One region of the Serratia sp. BNK-23 genome, then DNA from elsewhere that is predicted to be linked to it. Evidence: predicted binding sites of a transcription regulator. Region 1 holds the regulator's gene; each other region holds the start of a gene.
The links. Region 1 encodes PurR, which represses purine synthesis genes. Its sites were predicted from a motif close to CANGCAAACGTTTGCNTG; they were not measured.
Positions count from the first base shown of each region.

Region 1 (5,539 bases):
GGGCAGGCAACCGTTCGGGAAGATATATTTGTTGATCCAGGGATCGACGTTCATGTCGGTCTTGTTGGAGCCGATGGTGTGCAGCAGGAACAGGCCGTGCGGCGCCAGATTGCGCTCCACCACGTCGAAATAGGTGCGGTAGTTTTTCGGCCCGACGTGCTCGAACATGCCGACCGAGACAATGCGATCGAACTGCTGGTGCAGATCGCGGTAATCCTGCAACAGGATCTGCACATCCAGCCCGGCGCAGCGCGCCTGAGCCAGCTTCTGCTGTTCGGCGGAAATGGTCACGCCGACCACCGACACGCCGTAATTTTTCGCCGCATAGGCGGAAAGGCCGCCCCAGCCGCAGCCGATGTCCAGCAAACGCATGCCCGGCTGCAGCTGCAGTTTCTCGCAGATCATCCGCAGCTTGGCTTCCTGCGCTTCCTCCAGCGTGGTGGCGTCTTTCCAGTAGCCGCAGGAATACTGCATGTAAGGATCGAGCATCAGGGTAAACAGATCGTTGCCGAGATCGTAATGTTCTTTGCCGACGATCCAGGCGCGCTTTTTCGATTGCAGATTGGTCAGGCGCGCGGCGGCGATACGCAGGGTATCTTTCAGGTGGTGGGGGAGTTTCTTCTCCAGCCCGGCGCTGACCACGCGCTGGAAGAACATATCCAGCCGCTCGCACTCCCACCAACCGTCCATATAGCTTTCGCCCAGGCCCAGGGATCCTTGCTGCAAAACGCGTTTAAAGAATTCGGGATTTTTAACCTGAATATCGAAAGGGCGCGATCCGTTGATTTCGATACCGGCCAGACCGAGCATTTCGTGCGCGATACGGTACCACTGGTTATCCTGGATGCTCAGATCTTCTATACACGATGAACTCATAGCTTCTCCATCACCTTCTTCTGACTGATGACCCGTTAGGAAACAGCTTAGACAATTTCTGCGGGTGCATACCTATACCAACGGGAAATAAGCCCGCGGCGTCTGATATCCGACTATGAACAGAGGAAATTTAAAGAAACGGCCCGACGCAAACGGCGCAGGATAAACGCCCCTTTAAAAAAAGAGTGTGACGCAAGGCGCGTACACAATAGCTGATTGAGATATAGAGATTATAAGATGTTACTTTACAAGGTTGTTTTTGAGTATAGGCGTGCCGAGGCGTTGACTCAACTGTAAATCGCACTCGGCACACATATTCTTTAAGTGATTATTAATCTTGGCAATTATGACGCTGAGTTAGCATGTTCCCGCTGTGCCTTTTGCTGCGCATCGGCCGCTTTTCCCCGCTGCAGGAAATAACCCAGCGCGGCCAGGACTACCGTAGATACCATCACCGTCACCGTCGCCAACAGCGGCTGGGCAATAAACGCCGACACCAGCATGCTTGCCACAAAACACAGCCCCAATTGCAGCGTATTTTGCAGCGCGGCGGCTTTGCCGCTGCTTTCCGGGAACGGCATCAGCGCATTCGCCACCATGATCGGGTAGCCGGCGCCGTTGACCAGCGCCATCACGCAGAACGGGATCAGCAGAGTGGTGAGCGTCGGATTGGTCAGGGTCGCCACCAGATACAGCGCCACCATGCTGACACCATAAGCTACCAGCAGCCACGGCAGCAGAGTTTTGCCATTGATGCGCTTAAGCGCGGCGCGGCAGCCGTAGCCGCCCAGCAGGAAGGCCAGCGTTTGCGGCACATAGCTCAGACCGATGTCGCTCGGGCTATAGCCCATATCGCCGAGGATGAACGGCGAACCGGTCAGCCAGGCGAAGAAACCGGCCGAGCAGGCGGCGTACATAGCGACGTTGCCGCTGAACACCGGAGATTTCAACAGTTGCCAGAAGCTGACGCCGTTTTTCGGCGCGTCGGCGGCGGGGGGCGTTTTGGCGCGCTCTTTGAGCAGCAGCGTCGGCAGCAGCAGCAGTGCGGTGATCACCAACAGCGCGGCGAAGATCGCACGCCAGCTGGCGTGGTTCAGCAGCCAGGCGCCAAGCAGCGGCGCCAGCGCTGGTGACAGCGCCACCAGCGGCATGATGGTGGCGAACACGCGGTTGGCCTGGCCTTCGCGATAGCGGTCGACCACCAGCGCTTGCCAGATGGCGGTGGCGGAACAGACGCCGACGGCCTGAATAAAGCGCAGTATCCAGAGCTGCACGGCATTTTCTACCCACAGCATGCCCAGGCAGCCGAGCGCGAACAGCGTCAGGCCAATCAATAATACCGGTTTGCGGCCCAGTCGGTCGGAGAGGGGCCCCCACAGCAGTTGCGCGAAGGCGAAGCCGGCCAGAAAGATGCTCAGGCTGGCGCTGACCGCGCCGGCGGAAATTTGCAGTTCCTCCCGCATGGCGCCGAAGGCGGGCAGGTACATATCGGTCGCCAGATAACCCAGCATGCTCAGGCCGGCGAGGTAGAACATAAAGCCAAAAGAATTTCGCATGGTATTTCTCGTTAATATTTTAGTGTCGCAGGTTTTTAGCGCCGGCCAGTGTATCCGGCTGGATCTCTGCTTGTGAAACGGTAATATTTGCAAAGTGCTGTTAAAAAAATTGAAGGCAAAGCGATGTGGTCTGAATATTCTCTTGAAGTTGTTGACGCGGTCGCGCGCACCGGCAGTTTCAGCGCGGCGGCGCAGGAGCTGCACCGGGTGCCGTCGGCGGTGAGCTATACCGTGCGGCAACTGGAACAATGGCTTGCGGTGCCGCTGTTTGAGCGGCGTCACCGTGATGTGGAGTTGACGCCGGCCGGCGCGCTGTTTATCAAGGATGCGAGAGTTGTTATCAAAAAAATGCTCGACACCCGTCGCCACTGTCAGCAGGTGGCCAACGGGTGGCGCGGCCAGCTGAATATCGCAGTCGACATCATCGTCAAACCCCAGCGCAGCCGCCAGCTGGTGCTGGATTTCTACCGCCATTTCCCCGATGTTGAACTGATGCTGCAACCCGAAGTGTTCAACGGCGTTTGGGATGCGTTGGTGGACGGCAGGGTGGACATGGCGATCGGCGCCACGCGCGCGGTGCCGGTCGGCGGCGGCTTTGCCTTCCGCGATATGGGCTACATGAACTGGCTGTGCGTAGTCAGCCCACAGCATCCGCTGGCGCAGCTGGCAGGGCCGTTAAATGACGATCGGTTGAGGCCGTACCCTGCGCTTTGTCTGGAAGACACCTCGCGCAATCTGCCCAAGCGCGTCACCTGGACGCTGGATAACCAGCGGCGGCTGGTGGTGCCGGACTGGACATCGGCACTCGACTGTCTGTGCGCCGGGCTGTGCGTCGGCATGATGCCGGCGCATCGGGCGCTGCCGCTGGTGCAGCGCGGTGAGCTGAAGGCGTTGCAGCTGCAGCAGCCGTTTCCCGCCAGCCCTTGCTGCCTGACCTGGCAGCAGGATAAACCGTCGCCGGCGATGAGTTGGCTGCTGGCGTATCTGGGCGATGGCGAGACGCTGAATCAGGAGTGGCTGAGCGAGGCGGCGCCGGAAGCCGTGCAGGCTTCCGGCTCAGGGGATTAGCGGCGGTAGTCGATGAACGGACCGTCGGCGACCGAACGGCGTTCCACCAGCTTCGGATGCACTTCGATCACCTGCGATTCTTCGCGCTTGCTGATGATGCGATCCAGCAGCATGGTGAAGGCCATTTCTCCCAGGCGCTCTTTAGGCTGGTGAATGGTGGTCAGCGCCGGAGTGAAGTAGCGGGCGTTGCGCACGTTGTCATAGCCGATCACGGAAATATCCTGCGGCACTCGCAGCCCCAGCTCATCAGCGGCGCAGATGGCGCCCATCGCCATGATGTCGCCGCCGCAAAATACCGCGGTCGGCCGCTGTTTTTGCGACAGGATTTGGTGCATCGCCTTGTAGCCGGACTCCGGCTCGAAGTCACCCTGGACGATCCACTCTTCGCGAATGTCGATATGCGCTTCCTGCAGCGCCTTCATAAAGCCCTGATGACGGCCGCCGCCGGTGTTGCGCGACAGCTGGCCCGGGATGGCGCCGATATCGCGGTGACCGCGCTCGATCAGGTAACGGCCGGCCAGATAGCCGCCTTCGAACGCGTTATCGATGATGGTGTCGGTGAAGTCGCCGCGCGCAGCGCCCCAGTCCATCACCACCATCGGGATATTACGGTAGTCCTCCAGCATTCCCAGCAGTTGATCCGGGTATTCGGAACACATGACCAGCAGGCCGTCGACGCGCTTTTGCGCCAGCATCGCCAGGTAGGCGCGCTGCTTGTCCAGATTGTTGTGCGAGTTGCACAGGATCAGGGTGTAACCTTTGCTGTAGCAGCTGTTTTCCACCGCCTCGATCACTTCGGCAAAATAGGGCGCTTCGCTCGAGGTGGCCAGCAGACCGATAGACTTGGTGTGATTGACTTTCAGGCTGCGCGCCACGGCGCTCGGCGAGTAGTGCAGCTCTTTGATCGCGGCCCACACGGCCGCTTTGGTCTCTTCGGCGACGAAACGAGTCTTATTGATGACGTGCGAAACGGTGGTGGTGGAAACGCCCGCGCGTTTGGCCACATCTTTAATCGTTGCCATGTAAGGAATGACTCCTGAACTCACATGTTTACAGCATGTAAGTGTGATGTTAATCGTTTGCCTACGTAGATCCTTCTCCAGAGAAGCGAAAACTGAGTTTTTAGTGTGTTGAAGTCTTCAGCGCTTAATCAGGAGGGGCATGGATGCCGGTACGCAGTTGTGAACTGCGAATTTTGTCGCATATTGAACAAAAGTGGAAGAGGTAATCGAGATTATAAACCGGGAAATGATAACAAGATTTTATCGGCGAACTGTGGGAAAATGATTTGACGTACTAATTGTGCGCCTTTTATCCTTAGGAAAGCCCATTTTAAAGGAGTTGTCATGGATACCGATCTGAAGATGTCTCTGTTCACTACCGTCGGCGCGTTGGCGATGATCATCGCTTTCAGCTTTGTCGCCGCGTTGAACTGATCTCCCGCCGGTTTTAAAAAAGGCGCAGCCTGGCTGCGCCTCGTCACTTCGGCAAGGCCTGCGTTTACGCCAGGTTTTCCGCCGCAAATTTCCAGTTGACCAACGCCCAGAAGTTTTCCAGGTATTTTGGACGCGCATTGCGGTAATCGATGTAATACGCGTGTTCCCACACGTCAACGGTCAGCAGCGGTTTATCTTCACCGGTCAGCGGAGTTGCCGCGTTGGAGGTGTTGACGATCGCCAGCGCGCCGTCCGGTTTTTTCACCAGCCAGGTCCAGCCGGCGCCGAAGTTTTTCACGGCGGCATCGGTGAACTGCTCTTTGAACGCAGCGAAAGAGCCGAAGGATTTGACGATCGCCGCCGCCAGTTCGCCCTGCGGTTCACCGCCGCCCTGTGGCGACAGGCAGTGCCAGTAGAAGGTGTGGTTCCACACCTGCGCGGCGTTGTTGAACACGCCGCCGTTGGAGGTCTTGATGATCTCTTCGAGCGATTTGCCCTCGAACTCGCTGCCTTTCACCAGGTTGTTCAGGTTAACCACGTAGGTATTGTGGTGTTTGCCGTAGTGGTATTCCAGGGTCTCGGCGGAGATGTGCGGCTCGAGCG
Region 1 is NZ_CP179900.1:2,700,273-2,705,811, reverse strand. It holds gene cfa (cyclopropane fatty acyl phospholipid synthase) at 1-876, opposite strand, end outside; gene punC (purine nucleoside transporter PunC) at 1,221-2,432, opposite strand; gene punR (DNA-binding transcriptional activator PunR) at 2,556-3,500, shown strand; gene purR (HTH-type transcriptional repressor PurR) at 3,497-4,522, opposite strand; gene ACMGF9_RS12745 (YnhF family membrane protein) at 4,847-4,936, shown strand; gene sodB (superoxide dismutase [Fe]) at 5,001-5,539, opposite strand, start outside.

Region 2 (5,539 bases), 1.3 Mb from region 1:
GCAGCGCCGGCAGATCCAGCGTCTGCCGCCAATGGGCGCCGAAGTCCGGGCTGTAGAATACGCCTTCGGTGCTGATGAGATACAGCGCGCGTTTTCCCGGTTGCGCCACCAGTTTGCCGCCGACAAAGGAAGGCCGGTTGTCGTCGCCCTCCGGCCAGGGGATCAGCGCCCCGATGGTGCCCCGTTGCACATCAACCAGCCTGCGGCCCTTAGAGAGAAAAAGCACGCACTCCTGCTCGCCGCAAACCGCATCGTGGATCAAGTCGTCGAGTTCCCCCAGCATCTGTAACCCTTTGGGGCCGGCAAACAGCACCTGGCTGAGGTAGTTGGCCGCCCAGCCGTAAAAGCTATTGTACGCGCGGTCTTCACTTCTTTTGCTGGTGAGCAGCAGGGCGCCGTCCTGCGCCGGGTAGCTGTGGATGAGATCGTAACGGGCTATTGTCGGCAACGCCTGGTCGCCCTGAGTCCATTGCCACTGCGCATAGCGTTGCTCAGGGGCGAGCAAATAGACGCCCAGCGCGCTGGCCAAAAACAGCGTCAGGATAATAAGGGGTCTTTTATAAAGCGCTAACGTCATCATTTCAGCTCCGTCACCTGAGCCTGCCGCCATAAACTGCGGCGCAGATTTCTCAGGTATTTAAACGTTTTAAACGTGCGGTGCTGGTCAAAAGAGTACAGGCGGCAGATCTGGGCGAACCCCTCGATCAACAGCGCCAGGCCGCTGACCATCAGCATCAGCAGCAGAATAATCGGCGGCAATTCGCTGCCGAGACGCTTCAGGGTCCAGGCATCCAGGTGAAAGCCGGCCGGGGTATCGGCGTTATCCACCACCATCATGCCGAGTACAAAACACGCCACGATTGCCCCAAAAATGAAGACAACGCGCGCGCACAGGTTAAGACCGGCTTCGGTGAAGTAGCGGCTGCCGCCGATGAGATAGGTTTGGCGATCGCGATGATTGATGATCCCACGCACTTTGGGCAACTCGGGAATGACGTCGTTCTCGCAATACAGCACCTGCAGCGGATCGCCTTTGGCGATGAAAAGCGGATGTTGCCGACGAAATACCGGATGCAGTTTGGTATTGGGGACATTGAGCGCGCGGGTCGTCAACGCGAAGTGCGTCTCCTTCTGACGCCACGCATACGTATCCAAATACTGCACCTGCCGCGGGATCTCATAGTGGCAGAGTTCGTAGTTCAGGGCGTTGACCGTCTCGATGCCGGAGGTCTCGACGCCGTCCGGGAGGAGGGGCGCGGTCTGCAGCGGTGCGGTTGCCGGCACAGCGTCTGCGCGGACAGCCCGGTATTTGATGCCGGGGATTTTCAGGCTGAGTGAGCCGGGCGGCGTGATGTCTTGCCCCTGCAGCACGCGATCCAGCGCCCGGAGCAGGCGCCTGCGGCCGCGGTGGCCGATCAGCAGGAGCTCCGAACCGACGAACAGCGCCATGCCGATGCCGATAAGGCCGGCGATGATGGCGATAAAGAACAGGACGATGGTCAGCCAGGAATCTTCCCCGTCCATGATGAAAAAGGCCGCCGGGAAACCGCCGGCCAGCACCGCGCCCAGCAGCAGCAGGGCAAAGTATTTCAGCTTGTATTTCAGCGTTCTGTCGGGTTCCAGCCGGCCTTTCGTGCCGTGCAGCAGCCAGTGCAGCCAGTAGCTGCCGTCTTGCAGGCGGTGGGCACCGATCTTCACCCGATCGCCGGCGGCGAGCCTGGCCAGCAGATTTTCGCTGTCGCTGAAGTCGTCGCGGTAAAAAAAGAACGTCTGGCCGGAGGCGATGAGCCTCACCAGATTGTCGGGCGCCGTCTGCTGGCAGGCGCATTGTTCGACGGTCACATTAAAAAATTGGGTTTGCATGTCATTCCCTGTCAGTGGGCGTGGCCCGAAAATTCATCCCTGGCGCCGGGTATTCAGCGTTTTTTCATCAGCGGCAGCATGCGCACCAGCGCATTGTCCTTGACGATATAGTGGTGGAACAGCGCGGCGGCGGTATGCAGGCCGATCAGCCAGTAGCCGAATGACGCCAGCGTTTTGTGCCAGCCGATAATCATTCGTGCCTGCGGCCGATCGGCCACGTCGGCGAACGGCATCGACAGGCCGAACAGATACCACTCCTTGCCGCCCAGATAGCGCGAATACACCCCCAGTACCGGCAGCGTCAGCAGCAGCAGGTAAATCAGGGCGTGCGTCAGGTGCGCCAGGCCGGTTTGCCACTTCGGCGGTTTGGGCGCGATGGCGGGCGAGGCGTGGCGCCGGCGCAGGAGCAGGCGGGCCAGCATCAGCGCAAACACCGTCACGCCGCAGCTGAAGTGGGTGACAACCAGCGCGTACCAGGGGGCGCTGCCCGGTTCGGCATAGCCGCGCAGCTCGATGGTGACACAGGTGATGACCAGCAGGATCGCCACCAGCCAGTGCAGGCGAATTTGCCACGGCATATAGGTGTTCTGCACCGGGTTACCTTTTGATGTTAAAGGGTCTGTGTGCCGATGGTAACTAAATGTTACAGGCGAGGAAAGCGCCTGCATGCAGTTTAAGCAAAATGCCAGGGATTACGCCGCTTATTAAGCTATGAATTTAGTGGGTTAAGTGCCTGGCGACAGGGGAGGCAGTTAGCATCGTAAGTTGTGAAGTTAATGCGCGGTAGGTTCAGAGGCTGGCAGCTTATTAAGCGATGAGGCGGGTAGCGCCGCAGCTCTCGCCGCGGCGCCTGGGATCAGTTTAATTTGGCCTTGGCGAAGTCGCTGCCGTTCACGTCCACCACGTAGCCGCTCAGGTTGCTGCGGGTGGCGTAGAACACTTTGCCGGTGGCCAGCGGCAGCCACGGCGCCTGTTTGGCGAAGATCACCTGCGCCTGTTGATACAGCCTGGCGCGCGCCTGCGGCTGGTTCTCCTGGATCGCCTGCTGGATCAGGCTGTCATAATCCTTATCGCACCAGCGCGCCACGTTGGCGCCGCTCTGCACGCCGGCGCAGCCGAGCAGGGTGGCGAAGTTGTCCGGATCGCCATTGTCGGACACCCAGCCGTACAGCGCGCTCTGTTGCTCACCTTTGCGCAGCCCGGCCAGATACTGGCCCCACTCCCAGGTGACGATCTTGGCCTTCACGCCCACCTTCGCCCAGTCGCTCTGAATCATCTCGGCGATGCGCTTCGAGTTCGGGTTGTAGGGGCGCTGTACCGGCATCGACCAGATATCGGTCTCAAAGCCCTGCTCCAGCCCGGCTTGCTTCAGCAGTTCGCGCGCCTTCTGCGGATCGTAGGCGTACTCCGGCAGTTTATCGTTGTAGCCCAACATGCCCGGCGGCAGCAGCGAGTTGGCCGGGGTGCCGCTGTCTTTGAACACGGCGGCGACGATCGCTTTCTTGTCTACCGCGTAGCTCAGCGCCTGGCGCACCAGCAGGTTGTCGAACGGTTTTTTCTGGGTGTTGAACGCCAGATAGCCGACGTTCAGCCCGGTAATGTCGTGCAGTTGCAGATTGCCGTCGGCCTTGATGGCGGCGAATTGCTCCGGCAGCGGTGCCGGGATGATCTGGCATTCGTTGGTTTTCAGCTTGGCCAGCCGGGTTTGCGGATCCGGCGTAATCGAGAAGATCAGGTGCTTGCTGGCCACGTCGCCCTGCCAGTAGTGCGGGTTGGCGATGTAGCGGATCAGCGAATCCTGCTTGTACTGCTGCAGCGCGAACGGCCCGGTGCCGATCGGCCAGTTGTCGACGTATTCCGGCGTGCCCTTTTTCAGCATCGCGTCGGCGTACTCGGCGGACAGGATCGAGGCGAAATCCATCGCCCAGTCGGCGACGAAGGCGGCGTTGGGCTGGCTCAGCGTGAAGCGCACGTGGTGTTCGTCCACCGCTTCCACCTTGGTGATCAGCTTATCCAGACCCATGTCGGTGAAGTATTCATAGTTGCCGCCGGAGACCTTGTGATACGGGTTGGCGGGATCCTTCTGCCGCATCACGGTGAACACCACGTCTTCGGCGTTGAAGTCGCGCGTTGGGGTGAAGTATTTGTTGCTGTTGAATTTCACGCCCTGGCGCAGGGTGAAGGTGTAGGTCTTGCCGTCCGGGCTAACGCTCCACTCGGTGGCCAGCGAAGGGGCGGGCGTTTTATCGCTTTCGCGCAGCGTCACCAGGCGGTTGTACAGCACCTGCGAGGTGGCGATAAAGGTCGGCCCGGAGCTGGAGAGCTGCGGGTTGAACGATTCCGGCGAGGCGACGGTGCAGTACACCAGCGCATCGGAAGCGGCCAGCGCGCCGCCCGCCGACAACAGGCCGCAGCCGGCCAGCACCAATCCGGCGATAGGGTGTTTTAAAAACGTCAAGGCAAGATCCTCAGGTGGAATGAGCCGTTACCGGCGAATTGATCTAACTATAGATAACGGATGGCGAGATGGGGAACAAGCGCCTCATCGGTGCATTCTGTGCGCCCCGCGTTGCCTGCCATTGCGGCGCAGATCTACACTGCTGGGCAAACAGTCACTCGCAAGGATTTCCCGATGAGCCACTTTCGCTCTGTCGCCCTTGAACACGCCAGCCGCCTGCTGAACCATGGCCCGACGGTATTGATCACCAGCCGCAGCCGCGACGGCGCCAAACGCAACGTGATGGCCGCCGCCTGGTCGATGCCGGTGGAGTTCAGCCCGCCGCGCATCGCCATCGTGGTCGATAAAGGCGCACACAGCCGGCAAATGATCGAGGAGAGCGGCGCATTCGGCATTTGCGTGCCGGCGGCCATGTTCATTGACGCCACCTACGCGGTCGGCAGCGTGTCCGGGCTGGATGAAGACAAATTTTCCCGTTTCCATATCGCCGCGACGCCGAGCGCCACGCTGCAGGTGCCGCTGATCGAAGAGGGTTGCGTGGCGTGGCTGGAGTGTCGGCTGCTGCCGGAAAGCGGCGCGCAGGAAAAATACGACACCTGCTTCGGCGAGGTGCTGAGCGCGGCGGCGGACGAGCGGGTGTTCCAACAGGGGCACTGGCACTTCACCGCCGCCAATGCGGATCTGCACACCATTCATCATCTGGGGGCGGGCAACTTCGTGCGCAGCGGCGAGACGCTGCGGGCCAAACCGCTTTAATCGGCCTCGCGTTTGCGGTCTGCATCATAGCGCTCGCGGGCGGCGTCCAGCTCGGGGAAGTGGTATTCCGCCCACTTATCCAGCGCCGTCAGCGTCTCGACCAGCGAGCAGGCGACGGCGCTGAGGCGGTATTCCACATGGGCCTGATTCTTTTCACTTAAATCCAGCCGCTCGAGCAGCCCGTTGCGTTCCAGCTGGCGCAGCGTTTGCGTCAGCACCTTCTGCGAAATGCCGTCGATGCGGCGCAGCAGCTCGCCGTTGCGCATCGGCCGCTGCGCCAGCGCGGGCAGGATCAGCATCACCCACTTGCCGGAAATCAGCGCCAGCGCATCGCGCGCGGAGCACTTGCTCGAATAGACGTCGCCGGGATAAGCCATTGGGGGTTACCTTCAGGTGCGTAATTGCCAAGGGGGCGATAAAGCCACAGCATAACAGCACCACCTTACAACGGGAGAAACAGGA
Region 2 is NZ_CP179900.1:4,019,492-4,025,030, reverse strand. It holds gene ACMGF9_RS19175 (hypothetical protein) at 1-580, opposite strand, end outside; gene ACMGF9_RS19170 (hypothetical protein) at 577-1,863, opposite strand; gene cybB (cytochrome b561) at 1,917-2,441, opposite strand; gene ACMGF9_RS19160 (ABC transporter substrate-binding protein) at 2,720-4,321, opposite strand; gene ACMGF9_RS19155 (flavin reductase family protein) at 4,496-5,077, shown strand; gene ACMGF9_RS19150 (winged helix-turn-helix transcriptional regulator) at 5,074-5,454, opposite strand; gene ACMGF9_RS19145 (NAD(P)H-dependent oxidoreductase) at 5,539-5,539, shown strand, end outside.
Region 2: the regulator PurR is predicted to act here: its motif matches at 2,515-2,532, upstream of cybB (cytochrome b561).

Region 3 (5,539 bases), 640 kb from region 1:
GGCAACTGCGATTGGCGAAGCGCACCAACACCTGATCGCGGTCGCGCTGCTCCAGATCGCCATGCAGCGCCAGCGCGCTGATGCCGCGGGCCTCCAGGGCCTCAAGCACTGTCTGACAATCGCGCTTGGTATTGCAGAACACCACGCAGGACGCGGGTTGATGATAGCGAATGGCCGACACCAGCAGCGCTGGGCGCTGATCGCGCGTGGTCTCATAAAAGCGTTGTTCGATAGCGGTCTGCGCTTCGCCATCGTCCACCTCGACGCTCAGCGGCTGGCGTTGAACACGCTCGCTGATGCGTTCGATGCCCGCCGGATAAGTGGCGGAAAACAACAGCGTCTGACGCTGCGGCGGCGTGTAGCTGATCACATCGTCGATATCGTCAGCGAAACCCATATCCAACATGCGGTCGGCCTCATCCAGCACCAACACCTTCAGCTCGTCCAGCAGCAGCGTTTTCTTGCGCAGATGCTCCTGAATGCGCCCCGGCGTCCCCACCACGATGTGTGGCGCGTGCACCAGCGAGTCGAGCTGCGGCCCCATCGGTTGGCCACCGCACAGCGTCAGAATTTTGATGTTTTGCGTGAAACGCGCCAGGCGACGCAGCTCTTTGCTCACCTGATCGGCCAACTCGCGAGTGGGGCAGAGCACCAGCGCCTGCGTGGCAACCTGAGTAACGACGATGTTATTCAGCAAGCCAATGCCGAATGCCGCCGTTTTGCCGCTGCCGGTTTTCGCCTTGGCGCGCACGTCTCGCCCTTGCAGGATAGCGGGCAACGCGGCGGCCTGCACCGGCGTCATTTTGGCGTACCCCAGTTCGTTGAGGTTGGCCAACTGTTCGGCTGGCAGAGGCAGGGAAGAAAAAGAAACTGTGCTCACGGCGATAACTCTTATATGACGAATGGAATGGCGGCGCGCCCGCAGGTTGGCGCCGAATCAGCGGTAAATGATAACAGAGATGGGCGGCGTTACGGGCTGCGGGCATAAAAAAACCCGCCGGCGGCGGGTTTCTTGGCGGCTCAGTCGTTAAATCGCAACGACGTTGGCTGCAGCTGGGCCACGTTGGCTGTCCTGGATGGAGAATTCAACCTGCTGGCCTTCAGCCAGAGTCTTGAAACCATCGCTAACGATAGCGGAAAAATGAACGAAAACGTCTTTAGAGCCGTCGGCAGGCGTGATGAAGCCGAAACCTTTGCTTTCGTTGAACCATTTAACGTGACCAGTGATCTTGCTCATTTGTGTTTCCTTTACTTGATAAACCTGCCTTGACGGCACGAGACGCGAAAACCTTGCTATATATAGGCCTTCTTTCGCCGTCGCTTATTAACGCACAATCGCCCAGGCAGGGCAAATATTTCTGCTTGTTATAAAAACAGTAAGTTAGCAACAAACCTGGCGCGGTGGCTGTGAACGCAATCGTTTTCGTATATACTGCCCGCCGATCATCAATCCGCTTACTTTCACCGATCCAGGTACGAAACTATGTTAACGATTGGAACCGCCCTGCGCCCTTCCGCCACCCGCGTTATGTTGCTCGGCTCCGGGGAGCTGGGTAAAGAAGTCGCCATTGAATGCCAGCGCCTCGGTCTGGAAGTGATCGCCGTCGATCGCTATGCCGACGCCCCCGCCATGCATGTGGCGCACCGCAGTCACGTCATCAATATGCTGGACGGTGACGCGTTGAAAGCCGTTATCGAACAAGAGCGGCCGGACTATATCGTTCCCGAAATCGAAGCGATCGCCACCGCCATGCTGGTGGAACTTGAACGTCAGGGCCACCGCGTGGTGCCCTGCGCCGAAGCCACGCGCCTGACCATGAACCGCGAAGGCATCCGCCGTCTGGCGGCGGAAGAACTTGGCCTGCCCACCTCCAGCTATCGCTTTGCCGACAGCGAAGCGGCTTTCCGGCAGGCGGTCGAGCACATCGGCTACCCGTGCATCGTCAAACCGGTGATGAGTTCTTCCGGCAAAGGACAAAGCCTGATCCGCGCGCCTGAGCAGCTGCAAAGCGCCTGGGATTACGCGCAACAGGGTGGACGCGCCGGCGGCGGCCGGGTGATCGTCGAAGGGTTGGTAAGATTTGATTTTGAAATTACGTTGCTGACCATCAGCGCCGTGGACGGCGTACATTTCTGCGAGCCGATCGGCCATCGTCAGGAAGACGGAGATTATCGCGAATCCTGGCAACCGCAGCGCATGTCAGCCACGGCGTTGAGCCGTGCTCAGGCTATTGCGGAGAAGGTGGTGAAAGCCCTGGGCGGGTTCGGCCTGTTCGGCGTGGAGCTGTTCGTCTGCGGCGACGATGTGATCTTCAGCGAAGTGTCTCCGCGGCCGCACGATACCGGCATGGTTACGTTGATCTCACAGGATCTGTCCGAGTTCGCCCTGCACGTTCGCGCGTTTCTCGGGTTGCCGATTGGCGCCATCCGCCAGTTCGGCCCTTCCGCTTCGGCGGTGATCCTGCCGCAGCTCACCAGCAGCGATGTGCGTTTCAGCGGACTGGAAAATGCGCTGCACGGGCACAACCAGCTGCGCCTGTTCGGCAAACCGGAGATCGCCGGGCAACGTCGTTTGGGCGTAGCGCTGGCGACGGCGAACACGACGGAACTGGCGGTGGAGCAAGCGAAACAAGCCGCCGCCGCCGTGACGGTCAACGGCTGATACTCACGGGGCCGCTTGCGCGGCCCCGATAACGTCAATAGTCTTCGTCTTCTTCAGCATCGTCATCCCGCGACGCCTCCGGTGCGGCCTCATGTTGCTCGTCTTCGTCATCGAACAATACCGCAACCTGAGCACCCTGATGCTTCTCGCGAATTTCCTGCGCAACGCGAGCAATGGCCTCACCGCTGCTCATGCCCTGCTCCATCAGTTGATGGATGCGATCCGCCGCTTCCTGCTGCTCCGCGTGATTCAGTAATGGCATACCTGCATGCATGTGTCGTTCTCTCCGGCAAAAGGGAGAAGGAGTATACGCGCTAACGCGGCGGATCCCAACGTCTGGTGCGTCAGGCCGGTTGCGAACAGCCGTTATCGTTGCGCCACTGCTTCAGGCGATGCCGCCACAGCATGACATGCCACCCCTGCTTCAGGCCGCGCGCATTGGCGAACATCGCTCTGTCGATACCGCGCTGATAGAACTCTTCGGTGATCTGACTCTGAGCGGCCGGTTCCGGCTCGCGACGAATGCTGTGGCAAATGCCCAGCGCTTCGCGGGTGATTTGCCAATGGAAAGCCGGACGAATGACGATAGTGCCCGCATAGCGCTGGTTGAGCCGCTCCAGCATGTCGACGATTTTCATATAGTGGCGTTGATACTCCACGTTCGCCTTACCGATGCGACGACGATTACTGATCGACTTGTCGTGCACCCGTTGACGGTACAGCGGCGTACTTAAATATTTGACCCGTTTGGCATTAAACATGACTTCTGTCGTCCAGGGAATATCCTGGTGATGTAACCCCGGCTCGAAATAAAGCCGATGCTGGCGAATAAAGTCGAGGCGATATATTGCCAGCCATACAACGTGAATAAACTTTCGCGATTTCAGCGCACGTTCAAACCACTGCACGCCACTGATCACATCGGTGGTACGCAAACGCGCCTCGGGAAAAATCGGCTGCAATTCATCTTGGCTGGTGAAATAGCGCTCGCCATTACATTGCATCACGTCTAATTGGTGTTTTTCCGCCTGTTCCAGCAGCGTGGAATACATCTCCGGCGCCAGCAAGTCGTCGGCATCGGGAAACGCCACATATTTGCCTTGGGCAACGGCAAGCCCGGCATTACGCGCGTTAGAAACGCCGCCATTGGCCTGATCGATCACACGAATATGCGGATGTACCGCCGCGTAACGGTGCGCGATCTCTCCTGAACCGTCAGTGGAACCATCGTTGACGATGATCACCTCCAACCGTTGCTCGCGCTGGGCCAGCAGCGAGGCCAGGAAAGGCTCCAATAATTCCCCCGCATTGTGCATCGGGACGATCACGCTCAGCATTAACGACATAGTCAGCTCTTCAATGATAATGTAACAAAATAATAATTTTATTTTTCTAAAAGACTCATTCGGCCTGCGTAGGCTTGGGATAGGCGTGAAACACTGCAAATTCCCGCGCTGGCTAATGGAACCGAACTGGCCTTTCTTTCTCAAACCCGCGCCAGAAAAGCGCTGAGTAATTAAGCCATTAATTCTAAAAGGCGGCGACGTTGCTAAAATCGGGCATAGCAACATCTCCCCCGCTTCTAATAACAAGCAGAAATAATAAATTTATGAAATTAACGAATCTTTTTTTATATTTCTCGGGTATTGCGCCCTCGATGAATAGGCTTCCAGTGCATTTGACGTTAAATTTTTAACATATCGAAGTATAATCAATGGCGCAAAAAATGCCTTATTTAAGGTTTGTTGAGCTGCTGTTTATGTGAACTGTGCTTCATGTCGTGCATGGCAAAACATGCATGACGTGGCTGTCTATGGCACACTAGCCGCCAGATATCGCCGTCCTCACAGCCAGGTTTATTGACGTTCATGAGCGTAACCGCCCCAAACATAAAATCTTTGCCCTACAGCCGCCGTGCCCTGATGACGCTTTTCGCCCCGCTTTCATCGCAGCCTTGGGCGATGCTGCTGCATTCGGGCTTTGCCGACCATTCGCACAACCGCTTCGATATCCTGGTCGCACAACCGCGCGTGACACTCACCACCCGGGGTGCCGACACGCAAATCGAAAGTGACGGCGTCACCATTCAGTCGCAGGAAGATCCGTTCTCCTTGCTGCAGCAGCAACTGGCGACGCAAGGCTGGCAGCCGGCGTTTAATCCGGACCTGCCGTTTCAGGGCGGAGCTCTGGGACTGTTCGGCTACGATCTTGGGCGCCGGGTGGAAACCCTGCCGCAGTTGGCCGAAGCCGATCTCGCTTTGCCGGATATGGCAGTGGGCATTTATGACTGGGCAGCGATCGCCGACCACCAATTGCAAACCCTGACGCTGCTCAGCTATGGCGATGTGGAGCAGCGCTGGCGCTGGCTCAATAGCCAAACCGCACCTACAGAACGCCCTTTCACGCTGCTGAGCGACTGGCGCGCCAATATGAGCCGGCGACAATACGGCGAGAAATTCCAACGTATTCAGCACTACCTGCGCAGCGGCGACTGTTACCAAATTAATCTGGCACAACGATTCTCCGCCGACTATCAGGGGGATGAATGGCAGGCGTTCTGCCGCCTGAGCGCCTGCAACCGCGCGCCGTTCTCGGCCTTCCTGCGCTTGCCGCACAACAGCGTACTGAGCGTCTCTCCCGAGCGCTTCCTGTGGCTGGAGCAGCAGCGTATCCAAACCCGCCCGATCAAGGGCACGCTGCCGCGGCTGGCGGACGCGGAACAGGACGCTGCGCAGGCTCGCCGTTTGGCCGATTCACCCAAGGATCGCGCTGAAAATCTGATGATCGTCGATCTGCTGCGCAACGATATCGGCCGCGTCGCCCAGCCTGGCAGCGTACGGGTGCCGGAACTGTTCGCCGTGGAGCCGTTCCCCGCCG
Region 3 is NZ_CP179900.1:2,063,236-2,068,774, reverse strand. It holds gene dbpA (ATP-dependent RNA helicase DbpA) at 1-880, opposite strand, end outside; gene cspC (cold shock-like protein CspC) at 1,028-1,237, opposite strand; gene purT (formate-dependent phosphoribosylglycinamide formyltransferase) at 1,484-2,662, shown strand; gene ACMGF9_RS09765 (YoaH family protein) at 2,697-2,936, opposite strand; gene ACMGF9_RS09760 (glycosyltransferase) at 3,007-4,008, opposite strand; gene pabB (aminodeoxychorismate synthase component 1) at 4,531-5,539, shown strand, end outside.
Region 3: the regulator PurR is predicted to act here: its motif matches at 1,411-1,428, upstream of purT (formate-dependent phosphoribosylglycinamide formyltransferase).

Region 4 (5,539 bases), 1.1 Mb from region 1:
CCGGGCGCGGCGCGCTGCGTAAGCTGATCGTCGGCCAGTGGCTGGCGGTGATGGCGCTGGCGGCGGTATGTGGTGGGGCGATCGGGCTGGCGTTCGAAGCGCTGCTGATCCGCCTGCTGAAGCCGGTGTTGCCGGCCGCGTTGCCCGCCGCCGGCGCCTGGCCGTGGCTGTGGGCGCTCGGCGCGCTGGTGCTGATTTCGCTGTTGGTCGGGCTGCGGCCGTATCGCCAGCTGCTGGCGACCCAGCCGCTGCGGGTGCTGCGCCGCGACGTGACGGCCAACGTCTGGCCACTGCGCTACTTCCTGCCGGTGACGGCGGCGATCGTGGTGGCGCTGTTGGTGGCGCTGATGGGGGCCAGTACGCTGCTGTGGGCGATTTTGGCCGGTATGGCGGTGCTGGCGTTGCTGTTGGGCGGCATCGGCTGGGGCAGCCTGCTGCTGCTGCGCCGCATCACGCTCAAGAGCCTGGCGCTGCGGCTGGCGGTCAATCGTCTGCTGCATCAGCCGTGGGTGACCATCAGCCAGCTGGCGGCGTTCTCGCTGTCGTTCATGCTGTTGGCGCTGTTGCTGGTGCTGCGCGGCGATCTGCTCGAACGCTGGCAGCAACAGCTGCCGCCGGACAGCCCGAACTATTTCCTGCTCAACATGACCGAGGCGCAGGTGCCGCAGGTGAAAACCTTCCTGCAGCAGCACCAGATCAAGCCGGAAACCTATTACCCGATCGTGCGGGTGCGCCTGACCGAGATAAACCAGCAGGTGGCGACCGAGCGGGTGCATGAAGACGATCCGGGCGGCGAGGCGGTGAACCGTGAGCTGAACCTGACCTGGCTGGCTGAACTGCCGGATCACAATCCGCTGGTGGCGGGCAATTGGCCGCCGAAAACCGGCGAGGTTTCGATGGATGAAGGCATCGCCGGGCGGCTGAAGATCAAGCTGGGCGACACGCTGACCTTCAGCGGCGATACCCAGGCGTTCAGCGCCAAAGTCACCAGCCTGCGCCAGGTGGATTGGGAGAGCCTGAAGCCGAACTTTTACTTTATCTTCCCGCCGGGCGCATTGGACGGCCAGCCGCAGACCTGGCTCACCAGCTTCCGCTACGACGGCGACGGCCAGATGCTGACCCAGCTCAACCGTCAGTTCCCGACGCTCAGTCTGCTGGACATCGGTGCGATCCTGCAACAGGTCGGCGGCGTGCTGCAGCAGGTCAGCCGCGCGCTGGAGGTGATGGTGGTGCTGGTGGTGCTGTGTGGCGGCCTATTGCTGCTGGCGCAGGTGCAGGTCGGCATGCGTCAACGCCGCCAGGAGCTGGTGGTGTACCGTACGCTGGGGGCCGGCAAACGGCTGCTGCGCCGCACGCTGTGGTGCGAGTTCGCCCTGCTGGGGCTGGTGGCGGGCATCGCGGCGGCGGTGGGCGCCGAGGCGGCGCTGTGGCTGTTGCAGAGCCGGGTGTTTGACTTCCCGTGGACGCCAACGCCGGTGCTGTGGTGGGCGCTGCCGCTGGCCAGCGCGCTGCTGTTGTCGCTGTGCGGCGGCTGGCTGGGTGTGCGCCTGCTGCGCGGCAAGGCGCTGTTCCGCAGTTATGAGGGGTGATGTTGGCTTAGTTCGATGAAAAAAGGGGTTAGCTTAAGGCTAACCCCTTTTGCTTTCGGTGGCGTGCGCTTTAGGCAAGCTTCTGCTGTGCCCAGGCCAGCCCGCTTTGGTACTCGCCCGGCAGCAGCGGCGCCAGCGCCTGCAGCGCCTGGCGCAGATCGGCGGCGCTCGGGTCGTTCAGATTGAGATGGCCGACCTTGCGGCCCGGGCGCACCTCTTTCTCATACCAGTGCAGATGCACCAGCGGCAGCGACAGCCACTGTTCGTTGACGGCGGTGCCGATCAGGTTGACCATCACCGATGGCGTGCTCACCACCGGCTGCGGCAGCGGCAGGCCGAGGATGGCGCGCAGGTGCAGCTCGAACTGACTGATGGACGCGCCGTTTTGCGTCCAGTGGCCGCTGTTGTGCACGCGCGGCGCCAGTTCGTTGATCAGCAGCCGATCGCCGACGATAAAGCACTCCATCGCCATCACGCCGACGTAGTTCAGCTCGTTCAGGATCGCCGCCAGCATCTGCTCGGCCTGTTGCTGCAGCGCCGGGTTGGGCTGCGGCAGCGCCACGCTGGTGCGCAGGATGCCGTCTTCATGCAGGTTATGGGTCAGCGGGTAGAATACCGAACGGCCGTCGTGGCCGCGCGCGCCCACCAGCGACACTTCGCCGGAGAAATTGATGCCTTGCTCGACGATGCACTCGCCATAGGCGTCGGCCGGCAGTTCGGCTTCCTGGCCCGGGCGCAAGCGCCACTGGCCGCGGCCGTCATAGCCACCGACCCGGCGTTTGACGATCGCCAGCTCGCCCAGCGAAGCGAATATCTGCGGCCATTCGGCGGCGCTCGCCAGCAGCTGCCACGGCGCGGTCGCCAGGCCGAGCTGGTCGAGCAGCTGTTTTTGCGTCAGGCGATCGGCCAGACGCGGGAAGATGTCGCGGTTGACGAAGGCGCTATGGGTCGCCAGCTCGCGCGTCAGCGCGGTTTCCGGCCAGCGTTCGATCTCGGCGGTAATGACGCTGTTCTGATACGGCACCGCCTCGGGTTCGGCATCGATGCCGATGGGGTAGACGGCGATGCCCAGCGGTTCGCCGGCCTGGCGCAGCATGCGCCCCAGCTGGCCGTTGCCCAGTACGCAAACCGGCTTCATGCGTCCTCCCGCGGATCGGGGTGGTTCAAAACGTCTTCAGTCTGCGCCTGACGCCAGTCCGCCAAACGCTGCGCCAGCGCGGCGTCGTGCAGCGCCAGGATCTGCATCGCCAGCAGCCCGGCGTTGGCGGCGCCGGCTTTGCCGATCGCCAGCGTCCCCACCGGAATGCCGCGCGGCATCTGCACGATGGAGTAGAGGCTGTCTACGCCGCTCAGCGCGGCACTTTGCACCGGCACACCCAGCACCGGCACCAGGGTTTTCGCCGCCAGCATGCCCGGCAGATGCGCCGCACCGCCGGCGCCGGCGATGATCACGTCAAAGCCGTTGGCGGCAGCCTGCTCGGCGAAGCTGAACAGCTTGTCCGGCGTGCGGTGAGCGGAAACGACTTCGACATGGAAGGGGACATCGAGCTGGGTCAGGACTTCGGCGGCGAACTGCATGGTGGCCCAGTCACTTTTCGATCCCATTACAATTGCGATTTTAGCCCCGGCATTGGCGGCTGAAGCGGCGTTGGCTCCCATGGGTGTAAGGCTCCTGTGATTTGTCTGGCGTCGGCTGAGGGCCGAATGAGGGCGTAGAGCATACCATGAGCGCACGGCGAGGAAAACGGTTGCGTCGCCGGTTTTCACCGGCGAAAGCGCGAATTTTCACTCGCGCGCCTGCGCGGAACTCAGAATGGGAATTGGATCAGCTCGACGGCGTCGGCGCTGACTTTGATCATCGATCCTTCGACGTGCCAGGCGCCCAGCACCGCGCGATGGGCTTCGCCGTTGCTCAGCGCCAGCCGGTGCACCGCCGGGCGATGGGTATGGCCGTGGATCATCCAGTGCACGTCGTGGCGCAGCATCGTTTGCTCGACCGCCTGCGGGTTGACGTCCATGATGGCTTCCGACTTGTACTGGTTGGATTGCTGGCTGCGAGCGCGCATGTTGGCGGCGATCTTCAGTCGCCAGCGCAGCGGCAGCGCGAGGAACAATTTTTGAATCAGCGGGTTGTGCACTTTACGGCGGAATTGCTGATAGGCTTGATCGTCGGTGCACAGGGTGTCGCCGTGCAGGATCAGGATCCTGCGGCCGTACAGTTCCAGCACTTTTTCTTCCGGCAGCAGCTGCATGCCGCTGGCGCGGGCGAAGCGCTTGCCGAGCAGAAAATCGCGGTTGCCGTGGATGAAATAGCAGGGCACGCCGGCCTGTTGCAGCGCTTTGAGCGCCGCGGCGATCTCCGCGTGCAGCGGCTCGGGATCGTCGTCGCCGATCCAGGCTTCAAACAGGTCGCCGAGGATGTACAGCGCGTCGGCGTGCACCGCTTCGCGCCGTAAAAAACGCAGAAAACCGGCAGTGATTGCCGGTTCCTGTGCGCACAAGTGCAGATCTGCGATGAACAGCGTACTCATGCAGCCGCGATTACTCGCTGACGGTCACGCTGTTGATGACGACGTCTTCTACCGGTACGTCCTGGTGCATGCCGCTGCGGCCGGTTTTCACGCCTTTGATCTTGTTGACCACGTCCATGCCTTCAACCACTTCAGCGAACACGCAGTAGCCCCAGCCCTGCACGTTTTCGCCGCGGAAGTTCAGGAAGTCGTTGTCAGCCACGTTGATGAAGAACTGTGCGGTGGCGGAGTGCGGATCGTTGGTGCGCGCCATTGCCAGGGTGCCGATGGTGTTTTTCAGACCGTTGTTGGCTTCGTTCTTGATGGTCGCGTTAGTCGCTTTCTGGTTCATGCCCGGCTCGAAACCGCCGCCCTGGATCATGAAGCCGTTGATCACACGGTGGAAGATGGTGTTGTCGTAGAAACCGGCGCGGCAGTAGTTCAGGAAGTTTTCAACGGTAACCGGCGCTTTGTCAGCAAAGGTCTTGATAACGATATCGCCGTGATTGGTGTGGAAAGTAACCATAGTTTTAATCCTAACAAGGTGAAGTGAGACGTCACGTAAAGCGAGTGAACATTCAGACCGCCCTTATAACATATCCGCCCCAGCGAGTCAGCAGCGGCTCAACCGCGCACTGTCTGTGGTAATTGCATTTGTGTTATATTATAACAATTGCGCCGGCCGGCGAATTTCGCGCATTTTATTCGCGTGAAGTCAGCAAAGCTTGGCCTTAACCTTGCAATAGATCAGGCTTCAGGTTTCAATACGCTACCGGGCGTAAAACCTGAAGCCCGGTTATCTTTTTTGTTATCACGCACACCACGGAATCTCCCGATGCTAAAGATTTTTAATACCCTGAGTCGTCAAAAAGAGGAATTCAAACCCATTCATGCCGGGAAAGTGGGCATGTACGTGTGCGGGGTAACCATCTATGACCTGTGTCACATCGGCCACGGTCGTACCTTTGTCGCTTTCGACGTGGTGGCGCGTTATCTGCGCTATCTCGGCTATTCGCTGAACTACGTGCGCAACGTCACCGACGTAGACGACAAAATCATTCGCCGCGCGGCGGAAAATCATGAGACCTGCGACCAGCTGACCGAACGCATGCTGGCGGAAATGCATGCCGACTTCGACGCGCTGCTGATCGATCGCCCGGATCAAGAGCCGCGCGCGACCCAGCACATCGCCGAGATCATCGAGATCACGCAGCGCCTTATCGATCGCGATCACGCTTACGTGGCCAGCAACGGCGACGTGATGTTCTCCATCGACAGCGATCCGCAATACGGCCTGCTGTCGCGTCAGGATCTGGATCAGCTGCAGGCCGGCGCGCGCGTGGAGATCGACGACGTGAAACGCAACCCGATGGACTTCGTGCTGTGGAAAATGTCCAAGCCGGGCGAGCCGAGCTGGCAGTCGCCATGGGGGCCGGGCCG
Region 4 is NZ_CP179900.1:3,803,807-3,809,345, reverse strand. It holds gene ybbP (putative ABC transporter permease subunit YbbP) at 1-1,589, shown strand, start outside; gene purK (5-(carboxyamino)imidazole ribonucleotide synthase) at 1,660-2,727, opposite strand; gene purE (5-(carboxyamino)imidazole ribonucleotide mutase) at 2,724-3,248, opposite strand; gene ACMGF9_RS18160 (UDP-2,3-diacylglucosamine diphosphatase) at 3,398-4,120, opposite strand; gene ppiB (peptidylprolyl isomerase B) at 4,131-4,625, opposite strand; gene cysS (cysteine--tRNA ligase) at 4,935-5,539, shown strand, end outside.
Region 4: the regulator PurR is predicted to act here: its motif matches at 3,327-3,344, upstream of purE (5-(carboxyamino)imidazole ribonucleotide mutase).